One region of the Pedomonas mirosovicensis genome, then DNA from elsewhere that is predicted to be linked to it. Evidence: riboswitches for the same ligand, from Rfam matches in the RefSeq annotation. Region 1 holds a riboswitch; the other holds the start of a gene.
What was found. Region 1 has a riboswitch for cobalamin ahead of L0C21_RS10770 (TonB-dependent receptor plug domain-containing protein). Riboswitches for the same ligand answer to the same signal wherever they lie in the genome.

Region 1 (4,417 bases):
CTGGGGCTGGGCTACGGCATCGATGGCGTCGGCGGCCTTGTCGCCGCGCTGCTGCCGGCGCTCGTCTGCGCGCTGGCCGTGGGGGGCTGGCGGTCGATCCAGGCGCTGGGCGCTGCGGCCGCCTCTAACTTTCTCGGCCTGTGCCCCGGCACCCGGCAGCCGGGTTTCTCCACCCCCGCGCTCACTGAATGGATGCACGAGACCATCCGCCAGGTGGCGGGCCTTGAGGACCCGGATGGCCGGCCCGTGGTGTTCCGGGATCTGTGGGACGCGCCGCGCTATGCAGGCGAGCCCGAGGGGCCCCGCACGCTCGATTTGCAAATCATCACCACCAACGTCTCCCATTCCGAGCCGCGCACCATTCCGTTCGTCCAGGGCCGCCTGTGGTTTCGGGAGGATGAGTTTCTGCGCCTCTTCCCGGCGCCGGTCGTTGCCTGGATGAAGGCCCACGCCCCCTGCCATTACCCCCGCGCCAACCCGATCTTCTATGAACTGCCGAAGGACGGCGCGCTGCCCATCGTGGTCGCCGCGCGCATGAGCCTCAGCTTTCCGCTGCTCATCAGCGCCGTTCCCCTTTATGAGCTGGACTGGCAGCGCCTGCGCGCCGAAGGGCGGGCGCATCCCCGCGCCGGGCTGCACGACCGCCCGCGCTTCGTCGAGAGCGTTGACGCGCTGGCGCTCGGCGGCGCGGAGGATGGCGCGCTGATCGATATTGACGCCTGCCCCATCTCGGAGAATGACTTCCGCGTCTGTTGGTTCACCGATGGCGGCGCGGCCAGCAACTTCCCCGTTCACCTGTTTGACGCGCCGCTGCCGCGCTGGCCCACCTTCGCGATCGATCTGGTCTATCCGGATCAAAACCCGCCGCCGGAGCAGGTGGTCACGCTGCCGCGCAGCACGCGGGAGGGGCGGGCCCCGCGCTACCGGTCCATCACCGGCAAGGGCGGCCTCGCGGACCTCTCCAGCTTCCTGTTCGCCATCATCGCCACCATGCAGAACTGGCGCGACCTGTTGCAGGCGCGCGCGCCCGGCCACCGCGACCGCGTTGTTCGCATCGCGCTGGCGGCGGATGAAGGCGGGATGAAGCTCGACATGCCCGGCGAGGTTCTGCGGCGGGTGGCGGGCAAGGGGGCGAAGGCGGGCGAAACGCTTGTGGAGGATTTCGATTTCGACGCCCATTTCTGGATCCGCTACCGGAATGCCGCCTCGGCGATCGAGCGGTTCACCATCACCTTCGCCGAGGGCCTGGCGCCGCCGCTGACCGACGCCAACCGGCACGCCTATGCGCGCATGTGGAGCGGCGCGCCCAGCGGCGAGCCCTACGGCTTCACCGCCGTTCAGGCCGATGAGGCATTGCGCCGCCTGCAGAAGATCTGCGCCGAGGCGCAAACCTGGAGCACCGCCGCGCAGGACCTGACGGAGGGCGCGCCAACCCCGCTGCCGCAGGCCCGCATCGTGCCGATTTTCTAACAGATTTCAGGCAGGGAAGTTTTGATTGGCAGGGGGCGTGCGCGCAGGCGCACAAGCGCCAGGCTTCCCCTTGGGCTTCCTCCACGCATACCCGGCCGCGCTCTTCACGAACGGTCGCGCCCGCTGGAAGTGGCCTTATGGCCGGGCGGGGCCGGGGGCTTTCACGCGCATATAGGCCTCGATGTCCTTGGCCAGCCGCTGCAGGGTCTTGAGGCTCGCCTGCAGGGGCAGCTCACCGCCGCCTTCCATGGTGGCGATGAGGGCGGGGCTGCCGTCCGCCGTTTCCCCCAGCTGACAGGCATCGGCGATGATCGGCTGCACGGGCATGGCGCTGTCCGCCTGCTGGCGCTGCAGGAAGCCCAGCTCGGCGGAGAGGGCGGCCACCGCCAGCGGAACGCACCCTGGGGTGAAGTCCAGCCGGAACAGCTCTCCCTGCGTCGTCTCCAGCACCAGATAAAGAGTGCGTTTTACGCCGTCGATGCCGCTTTCCTTCACCAGTGCGAAGACCGGCGAGTCATCGTCGTCGCTGTCGTCGGTCATTGGCCTGTCGTTTTCCTGCGCTGGCCGGTCGGGCGCGGCCTGTGCGGACTTGCGGGGGGCGGGAAGGGTGAACTCCAGTTGCGGCTGGGCGCTATGCGAGGTGCGGCGTGCGCCTGAGGAAGCATGAAGCACGGTAGTCCTTGCGTGTTGTTCTTTTCTCTTTCGGGCAATCTGGCGCGCCGCGCGAAAAAGTCCAGTTTGCTGAGGTCTTACTTGCGCGCCTGTTCCCGGCCCTTGCTGCGATGGGGGCTTGACGGGCCTTGCGCGCCGCACTAGCCCTCACCCCCGCAACAGGCCCCCCGAAAGGGGGTTAAAAGGGGAATGTGGTGCAAGGGCTTGCCCCCAGGCCACGGCTGTCCCCGCAACTGTAACCGGCGAGCGCCGCCTTCGATTGAAGCCACTGGGAAACTGGGAAGGCGGAAGGCGTGCGCGCAGACCCGGAAGCCAGGAGACCTGCCTGTTGTCGTCGCCTTGCATGCTGCCGGGTCGAGCGGTGTGCGACGGGTTCTTCCGGAACGGCGACATCAACCGTCAGGGTTGCTGCGCCGGATGCCGGAGCGGGGGCTGCGCGATATCATCGCCTGTCCGCCTGTGGCCAGCCGGCCGGCTCTCCCTGACAGACTGGAACCTGCTTGCGTTTGGGAGGTCAGGCATGTCGCCCTGCCACGTAAATCGTCTCTTTCTTGTTACCGCGGCCATAGCGCTGAATTTCGCGGCCCAGCCCGCGTTCGCCCTGGAACCCGTCAACCCGCTGGACCAGATCATCGTCTCCGCCACCCGCACGGAACAGAGCCTGGGCGTTACCGGCACGTCGGTCTCCGTCCTCACCGCCGAGGACATCAAGGCCACCCGCAAAACCATGCTTACCGACGTGCTGCGCGAGGTGCCGGGCGTCACCGTCGTCCGCAGCGGCGGGCCCGGCGCGCAAACGTCCCTGTTTCTGCGCGGCGTCGGCGGCGAGGAAACGGTGGTTCTTGTCGATGGCGTCCGCATCAACGACCCCTCGACGCCGGCCGGCACCGCCCACCTCACCGATATCGTCACCACCGGCATCGAGCGCGTCGAGGTGCTGCGCGGGCCCCAGTCCACGCTCTATGGCAGCCACGCCATCGGCGGCGTCATCAACATCATCACCACCTCCGGCCAGCCCGGCCTGCACGCCGAAGGGCTGGTCGAGGGCGGCAGCTTCGACAGCTGGCGCGCGGCGGGCACCGTCTCCGGCGGCACCGAGGCCGTCACCGGCTCCCTGACCGCCAGCTTCTACGACACGGACGGCATTTCCGCCGCCGACAAGGACGACGGCAACACCGAGAAGGACGGCTACCGCAACTGGTCCGTGCTCGGCAGCGTGGGCGCGCGGCTGGCGGACAACGTGCGGCTGGACCTGAAGGGCCTCTACAATCGCGGCCGGGCGGACTACGACGGCTTCCCGCCGCCGCTCTACATGTTCGCCGACACGCAGAACAACAGCACCAACACCCTCTACTCCGGCTATGCGGGCGTCACCGTCGATGCCCTTGGCGGCGCGTTCTCCAACCGCCTCGCGGTGGGTTACAGCCGCACGGACCGCGCCGATTATGACGCCGACCTCAAGACCAACGACACGCGCGGCCAGACCCGCCGTTTCGAATACCAGGGCACGGTGCGCGCGGGCCCGGCGACGGAAATCACCTTCGGCGCGGAGACGGAGCGCACCAAGATCCGCAACATCGCGCTGGGCGATGCCGCGCCCCTGCGGGCGAACGTGGACATTCACAGCCTCTACGCCCAGGGCCAGACCACGCTGTTCGAGCGCCTCACCCTGACGGCGGGCGCGCGGTATGACGACCACGACACCTTTGGCGATCACGCCACCTTCCGCGTCGCCGGGGCCTACCGCATCGAGGAGACCGACACGCTGCTGCGCGCCAACTGGGGCGAGGGTTTCAAGGCCCCGAGCCTTTATCAGCTCTACAGCGTCTACGGGAACGAGGATCTGGACGCCGAAACCAGCAAGGGCTGGGAAGTGGGCTTCGATCAGGGCTTCGTCGAGGGGCGCATCCGCGTGAGCGGCACCTACTTCCAGCAGAAGCTGAAAAACCAGATCGATTATGTGAACTGCACCACGGGCGACCCCATGTGCGCCGACGGCCGCTGGGGCTATTACGACAACGTGGCCCGCGCCTCGTTCAAGGGCGTCGAGCTGGGCCTGCTGCTGCAGCCCATCGACCCGCTGGTCATCCGCGCCAACTACACCTGGCTTGAGCCGCTGAACGAGGTGACGGACACCGACCTTGCCCGCCGCGCCCGCGACAGCTTCCAGACCTCGGTGAACTGGGCGGCGACTGAGAAGCTGAATTTCTCGGCCAGCCTCACCCTCACCGGCGACAGCTATGATTCCGCGGGCGAGGTCAACCGGCTGGAAGGC
Region 2 (4,417 bases), on a different contig from region 1:
GCCGCAGCGGCAAGCCTTCGCGCAGGGCAGCCTCGTCGATCTGGATCATCTTCGCGCCCGCGGCTTCCAGGTCCCGCACCTCATCGCGGATGGCCAGCGCGATCTGGCGGCAGGCAAGCGCGCGGGGGATATCGTCCCTGACGAACGACCAGTTGAGGATCGTAACCGGCCCGGTCAGCATGCCCTTGATCGGCTTTTGGGTGAGCGACTGGGCATGGCGCCACCACTCAACCGTCATGGGCGCAGGCCGCGACACATCCCCAAACAGGATTGGCGGCCGGACGTAGCGTGAGCCATAGCTCTGCACCCAGCCATGCTTGGTGAAGGCAAAGCCCGCAAGCCGCTCGCCGAAATACTGCACCATGTCGTTGCGCTCGAATTCGCCATGCACCAGCACATCAAGTCCGATTTCCTCCTGCCAGCGCACGGCAGCCTCGGTTTCCCGGCGCAGAAAGGCCTTGTAGTCGACAATGCTCAGCGCACCCTTGGCGTGGGCAGCACGCGCCTTTCGAACATCCTCCGTCTGAGGGAAGGAACCGATCGTCGTCGTCGGGAACAGCGGCAAGTTCAGCGCTGCACGTTGAAGCCGTGAACGCTCCGCAAAGGAACCGAACCGCCTTGTCATTTCCGGGCTGACTGCCTTGATGCGGGCTGCAACGGCCACATCGTGAACCTTGGCGGAGGTTGTACGCCGCTCAGCTGCCTTGGTGGAGGCGGTCAATTGCTGCGCCACGGTCTGCCGACCGCCAGCAAGTGCCTTGCCAAGAACAGACAACTCGCCGATCTTCTGGGCGGCAAAGGCGAGCCATTCCTTCACATCCGGGTCCAGCTCCGTCTCCAACTCAAGATCGATCGGCACGTGAATGAGCGAGCAGGATGGCGCAATCTCGAACCGCTCCGCGCCATGCTCGGCAACGATCGGCTCCAGACGGTCAAGAATCTGGGACAGGTTGGCGCGCCAGACATTGCGGCCGTTGATAACGCCGAGCGAAAGCACCAGATCGGACGGAGCCTTGGCCAGCGTGGCCTCCAGTTGCTCCGGAGCCCGGACAAGGTCGAGATGGAGACCCGCAACCGGCAGGCTGAGGGCCGTCCCCAGATTATCGTCAAGCCCACCGAAGTAGGTCGTCAGCATGACCTTCAGCTGCGGTACTTGCTTCGCAAACAGGCCGTATGCCGTCCGCAATGCGGCACGTGCCGTCTCGTCGAGGTCAAGCGCCAGACAGGGCTCGTCCACTTGAACCCATGTTGCACCGTTTGCGGCAAGGCGCTCCAGCACCTCCACATAGACAGGCAGCAGATTCTCAAGGAGTGACAGAGGATCGAGCGAGGGATCCTTGCTCTTGCCGAGTTTCAGGTAGGTCACCGGCCCCAGGAGAACGGGGCGCGTCTCATAACCAAGCGCTTTGGCTTCCAGATACTCTTCGATTGGCTTGATGGACGCGAGACGGAACTGCTGTCCTGTGGTGAACTCTGGCACCATGTAATGGTAGTTGGTATCGAACCACTTGGTCATCTCGAGAGCCGGCACGCCATGGCTGTGAGCAGTGCAGCCATGCGAACAGGTGTCGCTGTGCCCACCGCCCTGGCTGCCACGAGCCATGGCGAAGTAGGTGTCGAGCGGCACGGGGCCATCGGTCCAGCCATAGACATCAGGGATGGCGCCGACCATGACACTCGTATCGAGCACATGGTCGTAAAGCGAGAAGTCGTTCGACGGGATGTTGGTTACGCCGAGGGCCTTCTGGCGCGCCCAGTTTTCGGCGCGCAAACGTGCTGCCGCCTGCAATAGCGTTGCCGCATCAGACTTGCCGGACCAGTAGGCTTCCAGAGCGAGTTTCAGTTCGCGGCGCGGACCGATCCGCGGCACGCCAAGAGTGCTGACAGGTAAGGAAGTAAGAGACATCGGCTCAACCCCATTTCAATGTTGGGGGCAAAGGCCGAGCGGACGCGCGTAAGAAGTCAGGAACAAAGCGCCCCTGGCCGCAAACTGTGCGTACCACCGGGACACCCCGCCCAGGGACGTTATGGCGTCGCGGCAGGTCTCCTGGCTCGCGGGTCGTCGCCTCCGTCCGGCCTTCCCGAGGGCATTCCCTCAGTGACGCGTGATGGACTTCAGCTTGCCGCTTACAGTTGCGGGGGCAGCTCCGGCATTGCCAATGGCGCACCGGATTCCCTCTTAGCTCCGACGCGCAAGACGCGCCGGAGAACCACGACACAGCGAAGATTGACCGCGCATCGGGCTGAAGTCAATAGACATAAAGACATGTTTATGTCGTGATATTCTTTTAAAGCGATATCATCTGCAGTACCGGGCGGGACTTTCGCATCTTATGCGTTATGCCCCGCCTTCGCCTTGTTCCCACCCGCCCCCAAGGGCCTTGTAGAGTGCAATCAGCGCATTCAGTTCCGCCGCCCGGGCCTCGACGCTCTGCCGATCAGCGAGGCTAAAGGCAGATTGCGCGTTGAGAAGTACGATCAAATCATCTTCGCCCGCCCGGTATCGCTGCCGGGCCAAGTCCAGAGCTACGGCCGACTGGGCACGGGCAGCTTCACTCCGCCGGCGCGTTTCCTGCGCTGCTGAGAAACGATTGATCGCCGTCTCGCTTTCGGATAGCGCCGAGATGACCAGCCGCTCATAGCGGGCAGCGGCGGCTTCGGCCTTGGCATCGGCGGCGCGGATCTGCGCCCGGATCCGCCCGCCCGAAAACAGGGGCCAATGGAAGGTGGGCCCAGCCTGGAAACGCAAGCTGTCCCCCGACGTCAGATCGTCCGTATCTCTTGCCTGAAGCCCCACCCCACCGATCAGCGAAAACCGCGGAAACAGGTCCGCCGTTGCCACCCCGATGTCAGCCGTCGCTGCCGCCAGCTCGCGCTCTGCCTGACGCACATCCGGTCGGCGGCGCAGCAGGTCCGCCCGCAGGCCAACGGGGACGACTGAAGGCGCTTGGGGAAGCGCTCCACGGACCAGCAGCGTTTCAGGGATTTTCTCAGGCGGCTGGCCGATCAGCACCCCGATCCGGTAAGCGGCGGCCGTTGCATCGACCTCCAGACTTTGTAACTCCGCCGTCGTCGTTTGCGCCTGGGCATCGGCCCGCGCGAAATCGAACCTTGATGCCTCGCCCGCCCGATAGCGTGCACCGACAAGGCGGGCGACCTCCTGCTGTGCCTCGGCATCGTTGCGAGCGCTGGCAAGGCGGGCCTGCGCCGCACGCAAATCCACATAGCTTCTGGCCACTTCCGCAACGATACTGAGGAGGACGCTGCGGCGCGCCTCCTCAGCAGCTTCCACCCGCGCCTCAGCGCCTTCAACGGCCCGCCGCGTCGCCCCCCAAATGTCGATCTCCCAAGAGGCATCGAAGCCTATGTCGTAAAGCGGAAAGGTCGGATCAAAGCCTGGAATGCGGTTGACCGGAATCTGGCCATTTTCGCTGAGGCGATTTTTGGTGGCAGAGCCCGCCGCGTCGATCGCCGGCAGAGCCCGGCCGCGCACCGCGTCCCGGTCCGCCCGCGCCTGGCGCAGGCGCGCCTCAGCTTCCCGTAGGTCGAAATTGTTCCTAAGCGCCGTATCGATCAGACCCGCCAGCATCGGGTCCTTGAGCGTGCGCCACCAGGTAGTATCAATGTCTCGCGTATCCGCCGGCGATTGCCATTCAGGGGCAACCTGCATCGGTGGCGGCGCGTAATCTGGACCGACCGCCGTACAGGCCGCTAGAGCTGCGGCGGATACCATCAGCAGAACAAGACGGCGATACATGGCCTCACTCCATTCGAGCGCGGAAGAGGACGGCCGAGGCGCTGAGCGTAACCAGCGCAATCAGCGCCATAGGCCAGGTGTTGGCAAGGATCGCATCGGCCGGCATGTTCTTCAGGAAGACCCCCTCGGATATGATGAGAAAGTATCTGAGCGGATTAATCACCGTTACCGCCTGAAGCCACGCGGGCATGTTGTCGATCGGAGTTGCGAACCCTGAAAGCAAGACCGCAGGCACGCTGACCAGAAAAGAGCCGAGAAAAGCCTGCTGCTGGGTATAGGAGAGAGTCGAGACCAGCATGCCGACGCCAATCAGGGAGAGAAGATAGACAATCATCGCGGGATAGAAGAACAGGAGCGAACCGGTAAGCGGCACCCCGAACACTGTTGGGATCAGCAGGATATAAACGGTGGCATTGAAAAGACCGATCAGCAGCGGCGGCGTCATCTTGCCGATCAGAATTTCATGAACGCGCAGGGGTGAGACCATCAGCTGATCGAAGCTGCCCAGCTCCCGCTCGCGCGCGACCGATTGGGCAGTGATGGCAAGCCCCATAAGCGAGCCGATAACGACGATCAGTCCCGGCATGACGAACCACTGATACTCCAGGTTGGGATTGAACCAGTGGGTCACCGTGGTCCACGTAACGGGTGCATGCCCGT

Region 2: linked by a shared signal. The riboswitch ahead of metE (5-methyltetrahydropteroyltriglutamate--homocysteine S-methyltransferase) and the one ahead of L0C21_RS10770 (TonB-dependent receptor plug domain-containing protein) in region 1 are both predicted to bind cobalamin.

The regions. Positions count from the first base shown of each region.
Region 1 covers NZ_JAKFIA010000001.1:2,265,709-2,270,125, reverse strand. The annotation lists gene L0C21_RS10780 (patatin-like phospholipase family protein) at 1-1,470, shown strand, start outside; gene L0C21_RS10775 (hypothetical protein) at 1,606-2,142, opposite strand; cobalamin riboswitch at 2,286-2,485, shown strand; gene L0C21_RS10770 (TonB-dependent receptor plug domain-containing protein) at 2,663-4,417, shown strand, end outside.
Region 2 covers NZ_JAKFIA010000002.1:714,071-718,487, reverse strand. The annotation lists gene metE (5-methyltetrahydropteroyltriglutamate--homocysteine S-methyltransferase) at 1-1,906, opposite strand, end outside; cobalamin riboswitch at 2,021-2,230, opposite strand; gene L0C21_RS15915 (efflux transporter outer membrane subunit) at 2,339-3,757, opposite strand; gene L0C21_RS15910 (ABC transporter permease) at 3,762-4,417, opposite strand, start outside.